One region of the Anoxybacillus sp. FSL W8-0104 genome, then DNA from elsewhere that is predicted to be linked to it. Evidence: riboswitches for the same ligand, from Rfam matches in the RefSeq annotation. Region 1 holds a riboswitch; each other region holds the start of a gene.
The links. A riboswitch is a leader RNA that binds a small molecule or an ion and turns the genes downstream of it on or off. The one in region 1 is predicted to bind S-adenosylmethionine.

Region 1 (5,587 bases):
TTTTGCGAGACGCTCGTCTTTTACAACCGCCAGCCCGGCTACAACGTCGCTATGGCCAGCTAAAAATTTCGTCGCGCTATGCAAAACGACATCGACGCCGAGATCAAGCGGACGCTGCAACAAAGAGGTCGCAAACGTATTATCTAAAAACGTCAAACAACCGTGCGCTTTCGCAAGCTTCACAACCCCACGAATATCCGTAATTTTCAAAAGCGGATTCGATGGCGTTTCCATATAAATGACTTTCGTGTTCGGGCGAATGTGACGCGCTACCGCATCTAAATCAGTCATATCGACAAACGTATGTTCGATGCCAAATCGGCTCAATACGTCCGTGATGATGCGATACGTTCCACCATACACATCATCGGTAATTAATACGTGATCTCCTTTTGACAACAATAAAAATGCTGTTGAAATGGCAGCCATGCCCGATGCGAACGCAAAACCGCTGACGCCCCCCTCCAGTTCCGCAATCGTTTCCTCAAGCGCCTCGCGTGTCGGGTTGCCAGAACGGCTATAATCGTACTTGCCAAACGTATCAAAATCAAACTGATGAAACGTCGATGCATGATGAATCGGGACGCTAACTGCCCCTGTTTGCGCATCAATTCGCCATTTATTATGAACAAGTTGCGTTTGTAAATCCATCCTTTTACACCTCTTTCATGCGTTGAAACGCTTGAGTTAAATCGGCAATTAAATCGTCCGCATGTTCAATGCCGACCGAAAAACGTAACAAACGATTACACACCCCGTTTGCGATGCGAATATCCTCTGGAATATCCATATGCGTTTGCGTTGCGGGATACGTAATAAAACTTTCGACACCGCCTAAACTTTCCGCAAACGTAATCAGTTTTAAACTTTGTAAAAAGGTATTCACCCATTTTTCATCGCGCACGCGAAACGACAACATGCCGCCTCTCCCCGGATACAATACGTCCGTCACATCTTCATGTTCGACTAAAAATTTATATATCGCCTTTGCGTTTTGTTCGTGCTGGCGCATGCGCAGCGCAAGCGTCTTCATGCCGCGAATTAACAGCCATGAATCAAACGGTGATAACACCGCCCCGATCGCGTTATGATACATCGCGAGTTGCTCGCACAGCTCTTTTCCTTTGGCGACAATGAGCCCGGCTAGCACATCGTTATGTCCGCCTAAATATTTTGTCGCGCTATGAATGACGATATCAGCTCCTTTCGTTAATGGCTTTTGTAACACAGGGGTATAAAACGTATTATCGACGATAAGAAGAAGCCCATATTGCTTCGCGAACGTTGCCACCGCTTCAATATCCGCCTCTTGCATAAGTGGATTTGTCGGCGTTTCTAAAAAAATCGCTTTCGTTTTTTCAGTCACATGCGCCTTTACCGCATCGAGATCGCGAAAATCGACGTATGTAAACGACAAACCGTATTTCTTCCACCCTTTTTCAAATAGCCGATACGTTCCGCCATATAAGTCGGCGGAAACGAGAAAATGGTCGCCGCTTTCAAACAGCGCAAACACCGTTTGAATCGCTGCCATGCCTGAGCTACATGCAAACCCTTGATCCCCTTCTTCTAGCTGCGCGATCGCTTCTTCGACAATATGCCTTGTTGGGTTGCCGGTTCGAATGTAATCGTACCCTGTCGATTGTCCGATTCCTTCATGACGATACGCCGTTGAAAAATATACTGGCGGATTGACCGTCCCTGTCGCTGTCTCGCTTCGATTGCCAATTTGCGCTAACCGTGTTTCGATATGACTCATTCGCTCTCTCCCTTTCTAATCTAAAAAAATAAAAGCCTTCAAAGAAGAAGGCTTTTTTTGTCCGTAGACAATCGCTTCTTCTTATCTTCCGAATTGAACGCCAATTCGCTGGATTTAGCACCTGACCGTTTCCGGCTGGTTGCTGAAGCTTCATCGGGCCAGTCCCTCCGCTTCTCTCGATAAGAACGCAAAACAATATCGAATTTTCTGATTTTTAATTAATGTACATCATTTACAACAAAATTGCAACTGTTTTCTTCACTAAAAGTTGTGCTTGATTTTTTCGCAACATGCCCCCCTCGCGCTTGTAAGGAAAAATCAGTGAGTCAATGATTTTTGCAAATCCTTGTCTAGGAGAGCATATCGCTTGTCAAGCACATGTTGTGATGATGAACCCCTTTTTTATATAAAAAACAACAAATAAGTCTTATCTGATATAACGGAACGCATACCTCCTTATATAGGAATATGACAAACCTTATTTTTTACAATAATGTGAATTATATAGAATTTTTGACTATAAATCATGTAAAATATATCTTAAATTATAATTATTACAGAAGAAACAGAAAACGAAAAAGAGATTGTCGTTCAGTTCGATTTGTCTAATCAAGAAAAACACGAGATGAGTATCGTCAATGAATTTGGGAAAGAAATAACCTTTATCGTTGAGCCCTTTATTTTATCGGAAAGCATGAATTATGACAAAGTAACTAATTACTAAGGACGGAGAGCAATGGGATACTTTTCACTTGTAGCCATTATTATTTTTGCATTTTCACTATTTTTTCTTTTGAAATGTGCTTACCAGCTAAAAAAAAATAGCGATATACAAATTAAACAAAACGAACACATTATCCAATTACTAATAGAACAAAATCATAAAAAGAGATAATGTAATAATACATGTTCTCACCTCTTTTTCATGGTAACTATTCATCCCGATAGTAGTATGTAAAGAAGCGCAACACAAATAGGACATCCCCGTAATAGAAAATGCCCTAAGTGGTAGAAAGAACACGATCGAGCGTGTCACCCGTCAACAGAAGACATAACGAATCCCACACGTTTTTTTCGTGTTTCGTCAGTGTGGAAACGATGCTTCTTGCGATGCAAAACGACTGCGCGAATGTTTCTTCGCGAAACGTACCCGAAATGTTCTCTTTGACTTTAACCATGCGAAGATCGCGTTCGGCTTGGTTGTTGTCAAAGGGAACATGTACTTCACGTAAGAAACGCAACGCTTCTTCCTTTCGTTTCTGAAGCCGTCGAACAAAAGCGAGTGCTTTTTTCGGAAGAGGTGTCATCGTTTCCAATCGATGTTGTGCTCTTTCTAGGATGCGATCATACACTCGTTCCCACCGTCTCGCTTCTTCTTCGGAAAGTGCACCGTGATGGGCTTCGACGGCTTGCTTGGCGGCTAACAGAAACGTGGTCATGCGCATCGCCCACGTATGCCCTTGTTCGATGAATCCTTTTAACTCACGCAAATGGTGGGCATGACAAAGGGCATGGGTGGCATGTGTGTATTTCGGATACGTACCGAACCCATCGTGCATCATCGTCCCTTTGTATTGTGGAAGAATCCCGATCTCATCCGTTGCTTTCTTTCCACGAGAAGCGTGAGAAGCCAAGTATGTATATCTCGATGTACACGCGACATGCACCCATGCGAGTTTCCCATTGATGCGCAAACTCGTTTCATCGACATGCAGGATGTTGGATTCAAGTAAGGCGTCTTCGATGATGTCCATATTTGATTCCAGCGCTTCGCGTCCTCGTTTCACCATATTGGCAAGGGTTCCTGTACTAATCGAGTGTTGATATAACGCTTCGATTGTATCACTTAAACGCTTGTACGGGATCAATTGGATATGATGTAAATAAACAACGAGCGCAGTAAGGCGTGGACCGTATTGCACATGATTCGTGACATGGGATGGGAATTCGGCTTGTTGCACGCATCGACAATGCGGACACGATTTCACTTCACGTTCATGTTGTGTCACCTCGATCGCCACAGGAGGGACATCAAACACTTGACGGATATCGACTTTGAACGGTTTGACGTCACGCAAAGAAACCCCACATCCTTGACACGTATGCACACGGTGGACGACACGATGATGTGGATGTTCCACTTGACGGAGCGTCGTTCCTTGATGTCCTTCTTGTCCGCCTGGCTTGTTGCCAGATGGTTGACGAGAAGAACGTGTGTTGGCAAAACGGTCAGAAGATGGGGGCAAATGGCTATTGGAGCTGTTTTTTTTCGTGCGTGCTTCCAGCTCTTGAACGCGATACTTCAGTTGTTCATTTTCTTTGCGCAGCTGTTTGATTTCGTGACGCAAATGTTCATTTTCTTGAACGAGTTGATGAATGAGCTGTTTTTGTTGTTGAACTTTGCTGATTAAGCTTTCAACTGTAAATACAGCTTGTTGTACCGTCAACATGCGATTCACCTCCTTGTCTATCAATATTCACATCATAGACAAGGAAAGAAGAAAATATTCAGCTCACTTTATGATGTGGCTGAATAGTTACTTTTCATGATTAATCACATTCATCGTCATGTTATGCACAACTGCCCGACCATGTGCCTCGGATGCAAAAATCGACAAATCAGAAATATATATGGTACATTAAAAAAAGGAGTGAGATAATGAAAGCACCTGCTTTATTTCTTGCGCATGGATCACCGATGTTAGCGATTGAAGATAGCTCATATGCATCGTTTTTAACAACGCTCGGAAAACAGATGCATCCAAAAGCTATCGTCGTCTTCACTGCACATTGGACGACGCGTCAACCGACCGTTTCGTCGATTGACGGAACGTATGAGATGATTTATGACTTTTCCGGCTTCCCACGTCAACAACCCAATGACTAAGGTCATGGGCTTGTAAGCCCCATGTTGACCAGACCAAGGCTTGAAACAGAGCCTACGTTATAGATGTCATGACACGTTCGGGTGCTTCTCCAGCCCGTTCCTCTGTCGTGCAAGGTTAAACAAGCGTGGTGGGTAGCGCTAGTGTCTTGCACATAACAAGCATCTATAACATGGTCGAGGAGAATATGACCTGCTTTATGCAGAGGAAAGGGGAGAACCCTATGGTTTTTGTGTTAGACACAAACAAACGTCCGCTTGCTCCTTGTCACGAAGCAGTTGCAAGAAAGCTGTTGAAACAAGGGAAGGCGGCGATTTACAGGCGATTTCCATTTACCATCATCTTGAAAAAATCAGTAGACGAATCAGAAATTAAAGCAACATATCGGCTAAAAATCGACTATGGAAGCAGGCATACAGGATTAGCGATTTTGCGAGGACAAGAAGTGGTATGGTTAGGGCAACTTGACCATCGCACAGACATCAAGGAAAGAATAGATAAAAGGCGTGCTTTTCGTCGAGCAAGACGAAATCGAAAAACAAGATACAGAAAACCACGCTTTCTGAACCGCAAGCGAAAGGAGGGATGGTTGCCTCCATCACTAGAGAGTCGTGTGCAAAATATCCAAACATGGGTTAGCCGTCTAAAAAAGTTATGCCCCATTGGACATATATCATACGAAAATGCCAAATTCGACACGCAACTCATGCGAAATCCTGAAATCAATGGTGTAGAGTATCAACAAGGCACGCTACAAGGATATGAAGTACGGGAGTATTTGCTTGAAAAGTTTGGGCGGAAGTGTTGTTATTGCGGAAAAGAAAATGTTCCACTTGAAGTGGAGCATATCATTCCAAAATCGAGAGGTGGAACAGACCGAGTGGATAACCTATGTCTTGCCTGTCATGACTGTAATCAGCGCAAAGGAAGTAAGACAGCAGAA
Region 2 (5,587 bases), 100 kb from region 1:
TATCTTCCTTTTCCGTTCATCACGTAAACGTCTCGTTTTTGCTTGCGCTCATCTATACGAGCATCGGGGCGACAGTGCTTGCGATGTTTCTTTGGAACGTCGGCGTGAAACAAGTCGGTGCCACAACAGCAGGGATGTTTTTAAATTTTAATCCGCTTTTTACCGCATTGTTTGCATACATATTGCTTCATGAAACGTTAACGGTGGCACAATGGATCGGTTCGTTCATTACGATCACAGGCGTTGTGCTGTTTACAAAAAAATAGAAGGGGCGTTATTCCCCTTCTTTTTCTACGTATGGATGTGCCACCCATCCGGATGGATCAATAAACAAACGGACGGCAACGACTTGACGGTCGTCCATTAACGTAAAGAAATGCGGATTTCCTTCTGGTACGGAAATAACGTCGCCTGCCTCTAGTTCAACGTCAAAATAACCTGTTTGTTCATCGCCCTTAATGACGAAAATGCCATGACCAGCGACGATCGCCCGCACTTCATCTTCCGTATGTGTATGCACTTGTTCAAATTTTTTCAACAACTCTTCTAAATTTGGCGTTTGTTCACAAAGCGCCACGACGTCCCACGTTTTATAGCCTCTCCGCTTCGCTAAATCTTCAATTTCCGTCTGAAACGTCGCTAAAATGTCCGCTTTTTCTTCGTCTGTTAATACAAACTTGTTTTGTAAATGAGCAGGAAGTTTGCTTGCATCCCACCGTTCATACAACACCCCTTGGTTGTTTAAAAACGCCGCAACGTTTTCTTTTCCTTCAATCACTTCCCCTGTGTTTCGCACTTTAATGACTGCCATACATATTTTCCCCCTTATCGTTTAATAAGCAATAATTTCACATGATATTGACATAAAAACTCGCACGCTTCTAAAAACTTTTTCGCCTCTAACACATCTTTTCCCCAAACGGTAATGCCGTGGTTGCGAATAAGCACCGCACCAGCATCTCCATGGACATGGTCGGCGAACGCTTTTGCTAACGTCGGAATATGGGCGAAATTCGGAATAATCGGAATGCGAAATTGTGCATCTTCCTCCCATAATCCGAACGCTTTAATTATTTCTTGATTCGAAAAGACGACTTCCCCTTCGTCACCGTACAGTTCTGAAACGATATTGTTGTCGACCGTATGCACGTGCAAAACGCAACCGGCGTTCGTTTTGTTGTAAATTTCGACATGTAATAACGTTTCTGCGGACGGTTTCAAGTGCGTCGCCTCCGCTGGCTGTCCGTCAGCATCGACAAGTAAAAAATCTTCCGCCGTCTCTTTTCGTTTATCTTTTCCGCTTGCGGTGACAAGAAAGGTAAGCGGCTCATCGCTCACTTTCAGCGACAAATTGCCGCTTGTCGCCATAAACCAGTCGCGCGCCGCTAGCTCTCGTTTGACTTCCGCTAGCTCTTCCCATTTCTCTTTCATACAATCACCTCGCTCTCTTTCAACACATGAATGACGTCATAAAACGTCGTAAACGGCGTATGCGGTAAGTTTAGCTCACGGCATTTTTCAAGTAAAAAGTCGCGCGCGATGACGTGATCGGCTAGTTTCGCCGCCGCTAAATCGGTAATGGAATCGCCAATCACAATCGTTTTTGCCCCTTTTGGCGCGAGTTTACGAAGAAGCGACGGCTTGCAGCACCCGCATTCATTTTCGCAATGTTCATCGCACGCATACGGCCACGTAATGTGGATCGTTTCCCCGCTAAAATCGGCGCTATTACAAAAAATGCGCTCTTTTTCAATCAGTCCGTCAAGCAGCGGATAAACGAAAAAGTCGATGCCGCCGCTCACGATATAAAGCGGGATTTGCCGTTCGTTCGTAAACGCGACAAAGTCGGAAAATCCGTCGCGAATGCGGGCGGTGTCAATCAGAAATTGCACGATGTCTTCTTTCAGCGTCGTCGGCAACAACGAAAACATGCGCCCGACTCCTTCCTGCACCGTACATGCCTGCGCCAATATATCGTCTTTGATCGCTTCCCACTCCGGCGGAGCAAACTGTTTCATTAAAGCAATAATATTATCGTTTAACGTAATCGTCCCATCAAAATCGCAAAAAATGACCGGCTTCATCATGCGCTCCCCCATAAGTCAAGCGCTTGTTTTAACGCTTCGTTTTCCGTCGCAGCCTCATGAAGCGAACGCCCAGAAAGCACCGCTTCCACCGCGGCGCGAAACGCTTGCCCGCCACCGACAGCGCCTTGCGGATGTCCGTGCACTCCACCGCCCGCGTTAATGACACAATCGATGCCAAAGTCGCGCATAAGAAGCGGCACAAGCCCTGGATGAATGCCGGCAGATGGAACAGGGAATGCGCGTAAAAACAAATCTTCTTTCGTCAACTCCTCAGAAATGGCGAGCGCCTGTTGCTTTTCAAGCGCAACGCTTCCGTACGGCGATGGAAAGAGCGAAAAATCTGCCCCTGCCATGCGCAACAATTTCCCAAGTAAAAGCGCATAACTGACGCCATACACGTGCGACGAAGCGATCGCTCCGCTAAACGACGGATGCGCCATAATCGGCAAACGAATGTCATCATCTTCACGAAGCGCTTGCAACACGTCAAGTCCGTATGTAAACACGTTAAACAACAACACGTCCGCCCCTAGCTCCGCCGCACGCTTCGCTTTGTCTTTTAGTTCAAACGTTTTACCTGTTAAATTGACCGCATATAACGTCCGATGCCCTGTTTGTTCGTACACGTCTTGTAGCGCTTGTTTTCCTGCGACGATCCGTTTTTCAAAAGGGGTAAGGTCGTTATCAAACAAAATTTCATCATCTTTGACGAGATCGACGCCGCCAAGCGCTTGCAGTTTTAATTGTTCGGTGACGTATTGTAAATCACGCCCAATGACCGCTTTAAAAATGCTCATCACAAGCGGACGGTCAAAGACGCCAAGCTTTTCGCGAATGCCGTCAATGCCAAAGCGTGGACCGGGAAATGCCCGTTTTAATTCATCCGAAAACGTAAGATCAACGAGTTTAATCGTTCCGTCAAGCGACAACTTCCCAAACGTCGTCGTCAAAATCGCTGGAAAATCGGCGCTAAAATTGACGCTCGGATACGAAATGCGCACGAGCGCCCGTTTAAGCCGCTTCCCGAAATACGTATTGACGCGCTCGTCTTCGTCCAGCTGTTCGATACAGTCGACGATGCCTTTATGCTTTTTTAACTGCTCTTGTTCAAGCTGCGGCAAATCGGTCCACGAACCGACAGTGAGCCCAAGCGCGATTCCTTCCGCTTTTTTCGCCAAATCTTTGTCATCATGAATCAAATACGTTGCGGTAATCATACTCCCACTCCTTTACAAATAAAAAACCTCTTCATAAGAAGAGGCTCAATCGTTCGTCTCTTCTTATCTCTCAGCGCACTGCTGCGAGAATTAGCACCGTGCTTAACACTTGTTAAGTCGGTTGCCGGGCTTCATCGGGCTCGTCCCTCCGCCTACTCTTGATAAGAATTCGCAATGTATAAAATTTTTCAAACAGTTCGTTTTTCACAAATTTAATTCGAATTATGACAGCACATGTGGCGTTTGTCAATCATTTTTTTAAAAAAGTTGCAACCGCCCGATGCGTTCCGCTGCTTCTTGAAGTCTTGCTTCGCTTGTGAGCAGCCCTGTGCGCACATAGCCTTCCCCATGTTCGCCAAACCCAATGCCCGGAGCGACCGCCACGTGCGCTTTTTGAAGCAAAAGGTCAGCAAACGTTTCCGACGTATAGCCGTTTGGCACCGGAAGCCAAGCGAAAAACGAACCTGCTGGCGCTTGCACATCCCAGCCGATGTCACGCAATGCATGAACGAACGTGTTTCTTCTTGCTTCATACGTCGCGACAAGCTCGGCGACGCATTGTTGCGAATCAAGTAGTGCGACTGCTGCCGCTTCTTGAATCGCCCCGAACATGCTGACGTATAAATGGTCTTGTAATACGTTGATCGCTTCGATCATGCTTTCGTTACCGACCGCAAAACCGATGCGCCATCCTGCCATATTGTACGTTTTTGAGAACGTATAAATTTCAATGCCGACGTCTTTGGCCCCTTCGACTTGTAAAAAGCTTACTGGCTTTTTCCCGTCAAAGCCGATCGCTCCGTATGCGAAATCGTGTACAACACCGATACGATGTTTTTCAGCAAACGAAACCGTGTCTTGAAAAAACGATTTCGTTGCGGTTGCGCCGGTCGGATTGTTCGGATAGTTTAAAAACATCAGTTTCGCCTTGCGAACGACATCTTTGTTTAGCTCCTCGTAATTAGGTAAAAAGCCGTTTTCCGCCCGTAGCGGCATCATTTCCATGCGCGCCCGCGCAAGCACGACCCCCGACCAATAGTCTGGATAACCGGGATCAGGAACGAGCACAACATCGCCCGAATTTAATAAGCAAAGCGGCATTTCAACAAGCCCTGCTTTTCCGCCAAACAAAATAGCGACTTCTTTTTCAGGATCAATCGTCACGCCATACTCGCGTTTATAAAACGTCGCCACTGCTTCTTTCAAAAACGAATAGCCGCGAAATGGTGAATATTTATGATACTTAGGCTTTGCTACCGCCTGTTGCATCGCGCTTACAATGTGCGCTGGTGTCGGCTGATCTGGATTTCCTTGTCCGAGATTAATGACATCATGCCCTTTGGCAATGACTGCGTTCACTTTTTGCACGAGCGAAGCAAAAAATTGCTTCGGAAGTTGCTGTAACAAGTTCGATTGCGGAAATGTTTTCATTTTTCACACCTACTTCACAAAAAGGTTGAAATTCTAGTCAAGAATCATATATCGTAAAAATCAAAATGTAAAGAAAATTTTTTTGAGGTGAATGAGATGAATATCGCTTGCGTGCAAATGGACATTGCGTTTGGAGCACCGGAAAAAAATAAACAAACAGTCGTGCGCTACATGGAACAAATCGCGAAAGAAGCCGATGTCGTCGTTTTACCTGAACTATGGACGACAGGTTACGATTTAACGAGGCTTACTCATATTGCCGATGAAAACGGCGAACAAACGAAGGCGTTTCTTTCCGAACTTGCCCGCACGTATCGTGTGCATATCGTCGGTGGATCGGTCGCGAAAAAAGTGGCGGACAACATAACGAATACGATGTATATCGTCCATCGAAACGGCGATGTCGTTTGTGAATATAGTAAACTTCATTTGTTCAAATTGATGGATGAACATAAACATTTGCAAGCTGGGGAAACGACGGGTATATTTTCGCTTGACGGTGTGACGGGCGCAGGCGTCATTTGTTATGACATTCGCTTTCCAGAATGGATTCGCGCGCATACGCTAAACGGTGCGGAAGTGTTATTTGTCGTTGCGGAATGGCCCCTTTCGCGCCTTCATCATTGGCGCACGTTATTAATGGCGCGAGCGATCGAAAATCAATGTTACGTCGTCGCGTGCAACCGCGCAGGAAAAGACCCGAACAACACGTTTGCTGGGCATTCGATGATTATCGATCCGTGGGGAAATATTCTTGCAGAAGGAAGCGAACAAGAAACAGTCATCAAGGCAACGATCGACATAAGCGAAGTACAACGCGTACGCGCCCGCATCCCGATTTTTGCCGATCGT
Region 3 (5,587 bases), 180 kb from region 1:
CAATAATATGATGCAAGTTCATGTAAAAATGGAGCAATGACGTCATAATGTTTCACTTCTTGCAACATTTCTTGGCACGTATCGACAAGGGCATGCAAATAGCCACCGTCATCTTGTTCGGCACGATAACGATAATATGCCTCTTTTTTTGCCCCGACCGTTAACGCATGGATCATTGAATCGTGCAACGCACGAAAGTCAGTCGGATCCAGCGACGTACTGCGATCGCATAAATTATCGAGGTAATCGCTAATCGTTTGATAAGCAACGATAAAACGAATGCATCGCTCCATTTCTTTTCCCGCCAGTAAAGCTAAAATCGCGCCCCCTTCGCAATGAAACGTTTTTGTTGCGATGCTCGCTAACGCTTGTTTGCGCAATTCTTCGTTCGGAATAGCTTCTGCTCTTTTTTTCCAAACGGCTAGTTCCCGGTGAACAAGCGGAAAAACGCGATGATAGACAGCTCGCATTAGACTAAACGGATTTGTTGGAACGTTCAATGAGTTCACCCCTTTGCAGCTGCAAAGTTAAAAACGTATGGGCATATAAAAATACTTGTTCACGTTCAGGTTCGTTAAAAATTTCATGATACAGTTTTGGCCATTCTTTATACACTTTTTCACTTACCGTCAACTGATCAAACCATGATTTGACTGCATGTTTATCGACAATTTTATCATCTCCCGCCTGCATGACAAGCATCGGAACGTCTGGTAAGTCCGCAATTTTATCATGAGCAATCTGAATGGCTTTGACTAGCTCACGATACCAGCGAACAGACACTTTCGTCACGTATAATGAATCGTTTTTATCCATCTCACGCACTTCTTCATTTCGAGTCGCCATCTCCACCGTTAACCCTAATGGAAAACGCTTTTTCGGATGAATGACATTTAAAATGCGTGAGGCGATTTCAAGTGCTTTGGACGGATAGTGAACGAGCCCTAAACATGGAGAAGATAAAATGACACCGCGCACAGGAAGACGCTTTTCTTGTAATGTGCGAATGACAACAAGTCCCCCCATACTGTGGCCAAGTAAAAAAACAGGCTGCTCATACACGCTTGCTTCATGCACCCAACTGGCAACCGCTTCGATATATTCGTCAAAGGAATCAATATGTCCTCTTCGACTGCGTGATGTCGTTCCTTGCCCTGGTAAATCTCCTGCAACAACATGAAAACCGTGCGTGCGAAACATTTCAATAAGCCATTTATACCGACCGTGATGTTCAGCGGCACCGTGAACGATTACAATCGTTCCTTTTGCGTTTTCTCCTTCCCATTTCCACATATACACCCCTCCTTTATGTTTACGAATAGACGAAAAATTTGTACACTAAATATAACAAAACGAAACGAAAGGGACGAGTGAAATGATTTATCCATATAAAGAACACACACCAAACATTGCACGTTCTGCTTTCATCGCCGATTACGTTACTATTACAGGCGATGTAACGATTGGAGAGGAAACGAGCGTTTGGTTTAACACTGTCATTCGCGGAGATGTTGCACCAACGATCATCGGCAATCGTGTGAACATTCAAGACAATTCTGTCCTGCATCAAAGTCCAAACAATCCACTTATTATTGAAGATGATGTCACCGTTGGCCATCAGGTCATTTTACATAGTGCCATCGTGCGAAAAGGTGCCCTCATCGGCATGGGCTCCATCATTTTAGACGGTGCCGAAATTGGTGAAGGTGCGTTTATCGGCGCTGGTAGCCTCGTTCCACAAGGAAAAAAAATCCCGCCACGCACACTTGCATTCGGTCGTCCTGCGAAAGTGATTCGTGAATTAACTGAAGAAGATGAGCGTGAAATGGCACGCATTCGTCGCGAATATGTCGAAAAAGGACAATATTATAAATCACTTCAAGTAAACAAACCACGCGACAAATAAGCGTGGTATTTTTACATTGTTTTATTATTGACTTCACATATGTATTTTATCATAAAATCAGGGGGATTTGCTTATGTTACGAAAATGGTACGATTGGGAGTGCAAGTTATTTTACAGCATTAATCGTTATTTTGATCAAAAATGGCTAAACACCTATTTTCGTTCAATTACACACGTTGGAGGGGCTACATTTTCAATTACATCGGTTATGCTAGCCATTTGGCTATTGCGGGATGAATGGCGCGATACTGCTATCGCAAGTGCGATCGCCTTAGCACTTAGCCATATTCCTGTCACAATGATGAAAAAAATATATCCTCGCAAACGACCGTATATTTCACTGCATAAAACGAAAGTAACAAAAAACCCATTAACTGACCATTCATTTCCATCAGGACATACGACTGCAATATTTTCTGTCATCGTTCCGTTTTTACTATACGCTCCAGCGCTTGCTGTTTGTCTTTTACCTATTGCTGTTAGCGTTGCCGTGTCGCGCATTTACTTAGGGCTTCATCCTATTTCGCGCAGGAGACTCCCACTTCAACGAACAAAGGGAGTAAGTGGGAGAGGAATGCGCGTTCCCCCTTTCTTTTGTGTATGATATAATAGAGGCGTGGAGAAAACCGTTTAATAAAGGCACTCCAGTAACTGCTACTCGATGTATGGAGTTGGTTACAGGAAACGTTGTAACCGTAAAACATCGAGCGTGGGTTCGTCTGTTGTGTGTGGAAGCCAAGTACTGCCAACAGACATGCCGAGAGAATCGGTAACGATGCAGGCATGACCTGCGTCGTTGGGTAGTCGTCAACCTGCCCCTGATGCAACCCCAAGTCAAGGAAGGAGGACAGAGTCCGTTTGCACTTCTGGGGAGTTGCAAGCCCTCACTTCAAGCGTTAGCTAAGTGGGGGTAGTTGACTTTCTGTTCTTACTTAAAAAATAGGAAAGGAGAGCTACATCTTGTAACTCTCCTCTTTTCCTTACTTCGCTAACTGTAACGCTTGTTGTTTTAACGCTTCCGCTTTATCTGTACGCTCCCAAGGAAGATCAATGTCCGTACGGCCGAAGTGACCATAAGCTGCTGTTTGTTTATAAATCGGGCGACGGAGATCGAGCATTTTAATAATGCCTGCTGGGCGAAGGTCGAAGTTGTTGCGCACCACTTCAATTAATACATCCTCAGATACTTTGCCTGTGCCGAACGTGTCGATTGAGATCGATACAGGTTGCGCCACACCGATCGCATATGCTAATTGCACTTCACATTTATCCGCAAGACCTGCTGCGACAATGTTTTTCGCTACGTAACGAGCCGCATATGCTGCCGAGCGATCTACTTTCGTTGGGTCTTTTCCTGAGAAAGCCCCACCGCCGTGACGAGCATAACCACCGTAAGTGTCAACGATAATTTTGCGTCCTGTTAACCCTGCGTCACCTTGTGGACCACCGATGACGAAACGACCTGTTGGGTTAATGAAATATTTTGTGTTTTCATCGATCAACTCCGCTGGAACGACAGGTTGAATGACATGTTCTTTAATATTGCGCACAATTTGATCTTGCGTAATTTCTGGATGATGTTGTGTGGAAACAACGATCGTATCAATGCGTACAGGTTTGCCGTTTTCATCATACTCCACTGTCACTTGCGTTTTTCCGTCCGGGCGTAAGTATGGTAAAATGTCTTCTTTACGCACTTCTGCTAAACGGCGCGCAAGTTTATGGGCAAGTGAAATTGGAAGCGGCATAAGCTCTTTCGTTTCGTTGCACGCGAAACCAAACATTAATCCTTGGTCTCCTGCACCGATCGCTTCGATTTCTTCATCTGTCATTTGCCCTTCACGAGCTTCTAACGCTTTGTCAACACCCATCGCGATGTCTGGTGATTGTTCATCAATTGACGTTAATACGGCGCACGTATCGGCATCAAAACCGTATTTTGCACGTGTATAGCCAATCTCGCGAATCGTTTCACGAACAATTTTTGGAATATCTACATATGTAGACGTTGTAATTTCTCCGCTCACTAAAACAAGTCCTGTTGTTACACTCGTTTCGCATGCAACACGCGCATTTGGATCATTCGCTAAAATCGCATCTAAAATCGCATCGGAAATTTGGTCACAAATTTTATCCGGATGCCCTTCCGTTACAGATTCAGATGTAAACAGACGACGTTTAGGCATTCAAACATTCCTCCTCAGTATAATGACAAATGATACGGTACTCATCCCTCTTATTATGGTCTATCGTGAAAAAAACCTTTCCCTCAGAGGAAAGGTTCTTGCATTTGTCTGCGCCTTTCACTCTTATCGTTCAAGGGCGTCCCCTTGCCACAGGTTAGCACCTTTTCACGTATGTGACGGTTGCTGGGTTTCATCGGGCCTGTCCCCCTCCACCAACTCGGGATAAGAGTATCCGTTCATCTCAGCATCATATCACATCTATCATAAGCGAGTCAACGTTTTTTCTCCCTTTATGATGTCTAAAATAAATTCAAGAAAAATACATGAATTAGTATGGACTATTTATCAAAATGTGTTATACTTTTTACATAAAGATAAATCAAACAAAGGTAGGTTTTGTCCAATGAATTCCATTGAACTGACAAACAAATTATCAACGCTCTTACAAAGGGATGGGGTTTTTCATAACTTATCTGTACCACGACTAGTAGAAAAAGTACTAACTCGGAAAGAAGGCATCCTAACTTCATCAGGAGCGATTTGTGCAACAACCGGAAAATATACAGGCCGTTCTCCAAAAGATAAATATATTGTAGAAGAACCATCTGTTAAACATAAAATTGATTGGGGAACTGTCAACCAACCAATTTCTGAAGAAGTATTTGATAAACTTTACAACAAAGTGACCGATTATTTAATGACAAAAGAAGAACTATTTGTATTTAATGGCTTTGCAGGCGCCGATCCTGCTTATCGCTTACCGATTCAAGTTATCAATGAATTTGCTTGGCATAACTTATTTGCCCATCAATTGTTCATTCGTCCAACAGCGGAAGAATTACAAACACATGAACCACAATTTACAGTCATTTCTGCACCAACATTTAAGGCAAATCCATCTGTTGACGGCACGCGTTCAGAAACGTTTATTATTATCTCATTTGAACGTCGTACCGTGCTTATTGGTGGAACAGAATATGCTGGTGAAATGAAAAAATCCGTTTTCTCTGTCATGAACTTTTTATTGCCAGAACAAGGAATCTTCCCGATGCACTGTTCAGCAAACGTCGGTCAAGAAGGTGATGTCGCGCTCTTTTTCGGTTTATCTGGTACAGGAAAAACAACGCTTTCTGCTGATCCAAACCGTCGCCTAATTGGCGATGACGAGCACGGTTGGTCAAACAACGGTGTTTTTAATATTGAAGGTGGATGTTATGCCAAATGCATTAACTTATCACGTGAAAAAGAGCCGCAAATTTTCGATGCGATTCGCTTCGGCTCCGTATTAGAAAACGTCATGATGGATCCAGATACGCGCATACCAAATTACGACGATGCAACGTTAACTGAAAATACGCGTGCGGCGTACCCGCTTGAAGCGATGGATAATATTGTTCAACCAAGCATTGCAGGTCATCCGCATACGATCGTCTTTTTAACAGCAGATGCATTCGGGGTATTGCCGCCAATTAGTAAATTAACGAAAGAACAAGCA
Region 4 (5,587 bases), 1.7 Mb from region 1:
GTTGGTTTAATTTATCACGTATGTAAAAAAGGATAGGAGAGCCCTATCCTTTTAATGCACGTGAGTAAACGCGTTAAACGCTCGTCCAACATGAGGCATGTGTTGCGTAAACCTTGTTCTATCGACATATGTACTCCTCCTTCCTTTTTATCATGCGTCGTTTTCGAGAAAATATAAAAGGACGCCCGAATGGGCATCCTTATTTCGTTGCTGGAATAACAGCACCGTTATATTTTTGTAAAATGAAGTCTTGAATTTCCTTTGATTGCAACACTTCAACAAGCGTTTGAATTTCTTTACGTTTTTCGTCACCTTTACGAACCGCGATAATGTTCACGTATGGGTTGTTTTCTGGCGATTCAACCGCAATCGGATCTTTTGCTGGATCTAATCCGGCATCTAACGCATAGTTTGCGTTAATTAATACCGCATCTCCTTCATCATTTTTATACACTTGCGGAAGCAATCCTGCTTCGATATCTGCTTCAAATACTAAATTTTTCGGATTTTCAACAATGTCATCAATTGTTGCTTTCGTCTTATCGACACCATCTTTTAATTTAATTAGTCCTTTTTCTTCAAGCATCGATAAAATACGACCGTGATCAGCAACAGAGTTACTCATAATGATTTTTGCACCGTTTGGTAGCTCTTCAAGGCTTTTATATTTTTTAGAGTATACACCGATTGGTTCAATATGAATACCGCCAGCATTTACAAAGTCATAGCCATGTTCTTTCATTTGTGCTTCTAAATAAGGAATGTGTTGGAAATAGTTTGCATCTAACTCTTTATCTGCTAATGCTTTGTTTGGTAATACGAAATCTTGGAATGTAACAATTTCTAATTCAATACCCTTTTCTTTTAAAATCGGTTTTGCTTTTTCTAAAATTTCGGCATGTGGCACGTTTGATGCACCAACGACAAGCTTATTCGTCTTTTCTTCGGCACTTTCGCTTTTTCCGCAAGCAGCGAGCGCTAATACAACAACTGCAGCAACAAGTAAAGAGAACCATTTTTTCATTTGTTTTTTCCCCCTTTTATCGTTTATCTATTTTAGAAGTGACAAGGTCACCAATAAACTGAATGATAAAGACGATGATTAAAATGAGCACTGTTGCAACGAACGTGACGTCGTTATTGTTACGTTGAAACCCTTCTAAATACGCTAAGTTTCCAAGCCCTCCAGCACCGACAACTCCTGCCATCGCTGTATAACCAACGAGCGCGATCGCTGTAACTGTAATACCAGATACAAGTGCTGGCAACGCTTCAGGGAGAAGCACTTTCCAAATAATTGTTGCTGTCGTCGCCCCCATCGCTTTTGCCGCTTCAATAACACCTTTATCAATTTCACGAAGCGCAATTTCGACCATGCGTGCATAAAACGGCGCGGCACCAATAATTAGTGCAGGCAACGCGGCATTTGCCCCAAGAATCTTACCGACAACAAGCTTTGTAAACGGGATGAGCAAAATAATTAAAATAATAAACGGGATGGAACGAAAAATGTTGACGAACGATGCGATCACACCGTTAATAAAACGATTTTCCCATATGTTTCCCTTAGACGTTAAAAACAGCAACAATCCGAGTAAAATACCGAGCACAAACGTTGCGACAACGGAGACGGCGGTCATATACAACGTTTCCGTCGTGGCCGCCCATATTTTATCCCAAACGACGTTCGGAAATAGTTCATTGAACATTCGCCAACACCTCCACTTCAACTTCTTGCTGGCGAATGAAATCGAGCGCTCGCTCAATCTCGTCATTCGCACCGTCTAAATGAACGAACAACACCCCGTATGAACCGTGATGCGTTTGCGAAATTTTCCCTTGCAAAATGTTCACGTTCAAATCAAATTGTCGAATGATGTGCGTGATGAGTGGTTGCTCAGCTTCTTCGCCAACAAATGTAAGCTGTACAACTTTTCCATTTGGATATCGCTCAAGAAGATGCAACATCGCCTCTTTCGTTTCTTCCGGCTCTGTGACTTGCTGAACAAATCGTTTCGTAATCGGCTGCTCTGGCTTGCGGAACACGTGAAGCACTTCGCCCATCTCGACAATTTTTCCGTTTTCCATGACCGCTACACGATCACAAATTTTACGAATAACATGCATTTCGTGTGTAATTAATACGATCGTTAAACCAAGACGTTTATTAATGTCAACAAGCAAGTCTAAAATTGAGTCGGTCGTTTGCGGATCAAGCGCCGATGTTGCTTCATCGCACAACAACACTTTCGGATTGTTCGCTAATGCGCGTGCAATACCAACGCGTTGCTTTTGTCCGCCGCTCAGTTGTGACGGATACGCATTTTCTCTCCCTTGCAAACCGACGAGCTGAATGAGTTCATCGACGCGCTTCATCCGTTCTTCTTTCGGCACGCCAGCAATTTCTAACGGAAAAGCAATATTTTCGCGCACTGTTCGCGACCAAAGTAAATTAAAATGTTGAAAAATCATACCGATTTGTTGGCGCGCTTGGCGTAACTGCTTCCCGCTAATTTTCCCCATATCTTTCCCATCAACAATGACTTCACCGCTCGTCGGCTTTTCTAATCCGTTCAATAACCGAATGAGCGAGCTTTTCCCTGCGCCGCTATAGCCGATAATACCAAAAATTTCTCCTGCTTCAATATGCAAGTTCACACGATCAACAGCGGTCACATGTCCACTTGCTGCTTTGTACACTTTTGTTACATTCGATAATGTGATCACGTTGCTGTCACCTTCCTTCCATGAAAAAAACCTTTCTGCTCAAGAGAACAGAAAGGCGCGAATCGTCCATTCTGTCTCTTATCTCTCAAAGCAAACGCTTTGTGTGAATTGGCACCATTTCAGCAGCGCTGACGGTTGCCGGGTTTCATCGGGCACATCCCTCCACCTCTCTTGATAAGAGCGCTTTTAAACGCTTTATTCAGTTAACGTTTTAATATGTTTGAGGATCATTTTAAATTACAAAGGTGAGTATATCATCGAAAGAAGGACGGTGTCAATAAAAATTTTTCAACTATTTCCCCTTCATAATCAAGTGAACGGAATATATAGCATGAGAAATCGCTACTCTTCGGATGTCGGGCTACGAACAACCCACCGCTTTGTTAAAATGCAAAAGACTGACCCAGCACGCATTAGCGTTTCAGATCAGCCTCTTCAGTTCAAAAAATGAAGTTAAACTTTCCAATTGTAGGCATACATAGTTACATGCCAAACGGACCCTTTAATTACATTCTTCTTTTGTAATTCTAATCGTTACGTACACTTTATGAAAGGAGTCATAGTAGTCAGCTTGTGCAACACTAGATGTATACCATTTATCAACTAATTTCAAGTAAGAATCTGTATTTACTAAAGAATAAATCCCCGTAATAGTAGAAGTCTTAGTCGTTAGATTTCGATCGTACGTAACTGTCATCGTCACTGTACCATACATACTCTGAACCGTTTTTGTTTCTTTATTTCCTCGGACAATCGTATCAAGTGGAGCAATTTTTGATTTTGAATTGCTTAATTTTGCCATTGAACTCCCTACTGCAGGAGTAACTGTAATTGTTACATTCCCCTCTTTATATACTCGTTTCGGGAGCGTACTAGCTTCAGTAGTAATTAACGACCCAAAAAAACCATCTAATAACAGAGTAGCAGTTAGTGCTAGGGTAGCAACTAAAATAAGCCTTCTAAATTTACTTTTCATTATTTTCTCTCCTCACATAGTCCAATTGTAATGCTAGTTCTCCGCTACTTGTCCATAATGAGATAGACTTGTACATTAGCGCCAGTTAAACATCGGTATCATGAATATAAGCAGAAATTTTTATTTAGCTGATTACTCACCATAGGTACAACATATTGTATAAAAATCGGACGTTCTTTATTTCAACTTATACATTGCTCATACTCCTCCGCTTCTTCTCCCAAAAATAGCTGATCAGCTATTTTCATTTTACCAAAAATAGAAAAGAAAAAAATCCGTATTTTCCGCCAATTTTTTGGCGAAAATCCGCCAATTTCTTCAAAATAAATGACAAAGTTTATTAAATGAAGTAGAATCTAGTAAAAAAGTGGAGGAGAAATTGCATGGCTATTCGTACATTGCTTATTGATTCTGACCCTATCTATTTGCTTGGGTTGAAAAAATTGTTGGAAAACGAAAGCAATATAACAGTTATCGGTTCTTGTTCTTGTATCGATTCACTAGATACTTTCATACATATACATGTACCAGATGTCATTGTGATAAATGTGCACATGCACATAATAAAAGCATTGGGCTGGATAAAAAATGCGAAGGAAATATACCCCACAATAAATGTCATTATGCTATGCAACTATCCACCGCTCGCCTTATCTGCGCATGAGGCAGGTGTATCCGTCGTATTGTCAAAAGAAAAAGTTTCCACTCATTTAGCACATATGATCCGATACAGCAACGAAGGAGAAAAATATTTTTTGGTGGATAGTGAAACTATGTATTCAACAAAGCATGGTTTAACAAACATTGAAATCAATATACTACAAATGTTGGCAGATGATCAAACGAGTGTACAAATTAGCGAACGGCTAAAGATAAGCAAACGAACAGTGGAACGTCACCTTTCTTCTATTTTCGAAAAATTAGGGGTTTCGTCACGAACAGGAGCGGTTGCCGAAGCGCTGCGGTTACAACTCATAAAATGAAAGGTGCTAGTCGAAAAATCTAACTAGCACCTTTCATATTTACACCCGCGAATACATCGACCGTACCCCTGTCGCCGCTTCAATCGCTTGTTCTAAGTCTTCGATTAAATCATCGACATTTTCAATTCCGACCGATAAACGAATCATATCTTCTGTCACACCGGATGCTTTTAAGTCCTCTCCACTTAATTGTTGATGCGTTGTACTTGCAGGATGAATAATTAAACTTTTTGCATCGCCAACGTTGGCAACATGCGACCAAAGCTTAACGTTGTTAATTAACGTAGCCCCTGCTTCACGGCCACCTTGAATGCCGAAGACAACGACTGCTCCTGCCCCTTTTGGCATATATTTTTTCGCTAGCTCTTTTGCTGGATGATTGTCATGTTCAGGGTACAACACCCAATTAACTGCTGGATGGTTGTCCAAATACTCGACGATTTTTCTCGTATTGGCAATATGCTCTTTCATGCGGACATGCAACGTCTCCAGCCCTAAATTAAACTGGAAGGCGTTGAACGGGCTAATCGCCGGTCCTAAGTCACGTAACAACTGCACGCGTGCTTTGACGATATACGCCGCCGCACCGATGTCTGCGTATACGAGATTATGGTAACTTGGATCTGGCGCCGTAAACGCTGGAAACTTCGGCGAATGCCAATCAAATTTTCCACCATCGACAATGATACCACCTAACGTCGTTCCGTTACCAAGCAACCATTTCGTTGCCGAATGAATAACAATATCCGCTCCGTGTTCGATTGGCCGGCAAAGGTATGGCGTCGCAAACGTGTTGTCAATAATCAACGGAATGCCTGCTTCATGCGCAATTTCCGCAACTGCCTCAATGTCTAACACATGCAGGCTTGGGTTGCCAATTGTTTCAGCAAAAATCGCTTTC

Region 2: it holds a riboswitch for S-adenosylmethionine, as region 1 does, so the genes downstream of both, mtnW (2,3-diketo-5-methylthiopentyl-1-phosphate enolase) here and NST18_RS03565 (methionine biosynthesis PLP-dependent protein) in region 1, are expected to answer to the same signal.
Region 3: it holds a riboswitch for S-adenosylmethionine, as region 1 does, so the genes downstream of both, metK (methionine adenosyltransferase) here and NST18_RS03565 (methionine biosynthesis PLP-dependent protein) in region 1, are expected to answer to the same signal.
Region 4: it holds a riboswitch for S-adenosylmethionine, as region 1 does, so the genes downstream of both, NST18_RS12585 (methionine ABC transporter ATP-binding protein) here and NST18_RS03565 (methionine biosynthesis PLP-dependent protein) in region 1, are expected to answer to the same signal.

Annotation. Positions count from the first base shown of each region.
Region 1 is NZ_JBBOQU010000001.1:646,019-651,605, reverse strand. Features, by position in the region: gene metC (cystathionine beta-lyase) at 1-651, opposite strand, end outside; gene NST18_RS03565 (methionine biosynthesis PLP-dependent protein) at 656-1,759, opposite strand; SAM riboswitch class I at 1,838-1,945, opposite strand; gene tnpC (IS66 family transposase) at 2,761-4,209, opposite strand; partial or broken gene NST18_RS03555 (extradiol ring-cleavage dioxygenase) at 4,419-4,631, shown strand; gene iscB (RNA-guided endonuclease IscB) at 4,868-5,587, shown strand, end outside.
Region 2 is NZ_JBBOQU010000001.1:750,000-755,586, reverse strand. Features, by position in the region: gene NST18_RS04095 (DMT family transporter) at 1-266, shown strand, start outside; gene NST18_RS04090 (1,2-dihydroxy-3-keto-5-methylthiopentene dioxygenase) at 275-811, opposite strand; gene NST18_RS04085 (methylthioribulose 1-phosphate dehydratase) at 826-1,431, opposite strand; gene NST18_RS04080 (2-hydroxy-3-keto-5-methylthiopentenyl-1-phosphate phosphatase) at 1,428-2,087, opposite strand; gene mtnW (2,3-diketo-5-methylthiopentyl-1-phosphate enolase) at 2,084-3,304, opposite strand; SAM riboswitch class I at 3,365-3,472, opposite strand; gene NST18_RS04070 (pyridoxal phosphate-dependent aminotransferase) at 3,563-4,735, opposite strand; gene NST18_RS04065 (carbon-nitrogen family hydrolase) at 4,832-5,587, shown strand, end outside.
Region 3 is NZ_JBBOQU010000001.1:468,240-473,826, reverse strand. Features, by position in the region: gene NST18_RS02645 (tetraprenyl-beta-curcumene synthase family protein) at 1-500, opposite strand, end outside; gene NST18_RS02640 (alpha/beta hydrolase) at 475-1,293, opposite strand; gene NST18_RS02635 (gamma carbonic anhydrase) at 1,376-1,906, shown strand; gene NST18_RS02630 (phosphatase PAP2 family protein) at 1,980-2,510, shown strand; gene metK (methionine adenosyltransferase) at 2,887-4,092, opposite strand; SAM riboswitch class I at 4,213-4,321, opposite strand; gene pckA (phosphoenolpyruvate carboxykinase (ATP)) at 4,496-5,587, shown strand, end outside.
Region 4 is NZ_JBBOQU010000001.1:2,374,588-2,380,174, forward strand. Features, by position in the region: gene NST18_RS12575 (MetQ/NlpA family ABC transporter substrate-binding protein) at 200-1,024, opposite strand; gene NST18_RS12580 (methionine ABC transporter permease) at 1,041-1,709, opposite strand; gene NST18_RS12585 (methionine ABC transporter ATP-binding protein) at 1,699-2,727, opposite strand; SAM riboswitch class I at 2,803-2,908, opposite strand; gene NST18_RS12590 (hypothetical protein) at 3,230-3,703, opposite strand; gene NST18_RS12595 (response regulator transcription factor) at 4,087-4,686, shown strand; gene NST18_RS12600 (O-acetylhomoserine aminocarboxypropyltransferase/cysteine synthase family protein) at 4,726-5,587, opposite strand, start outside.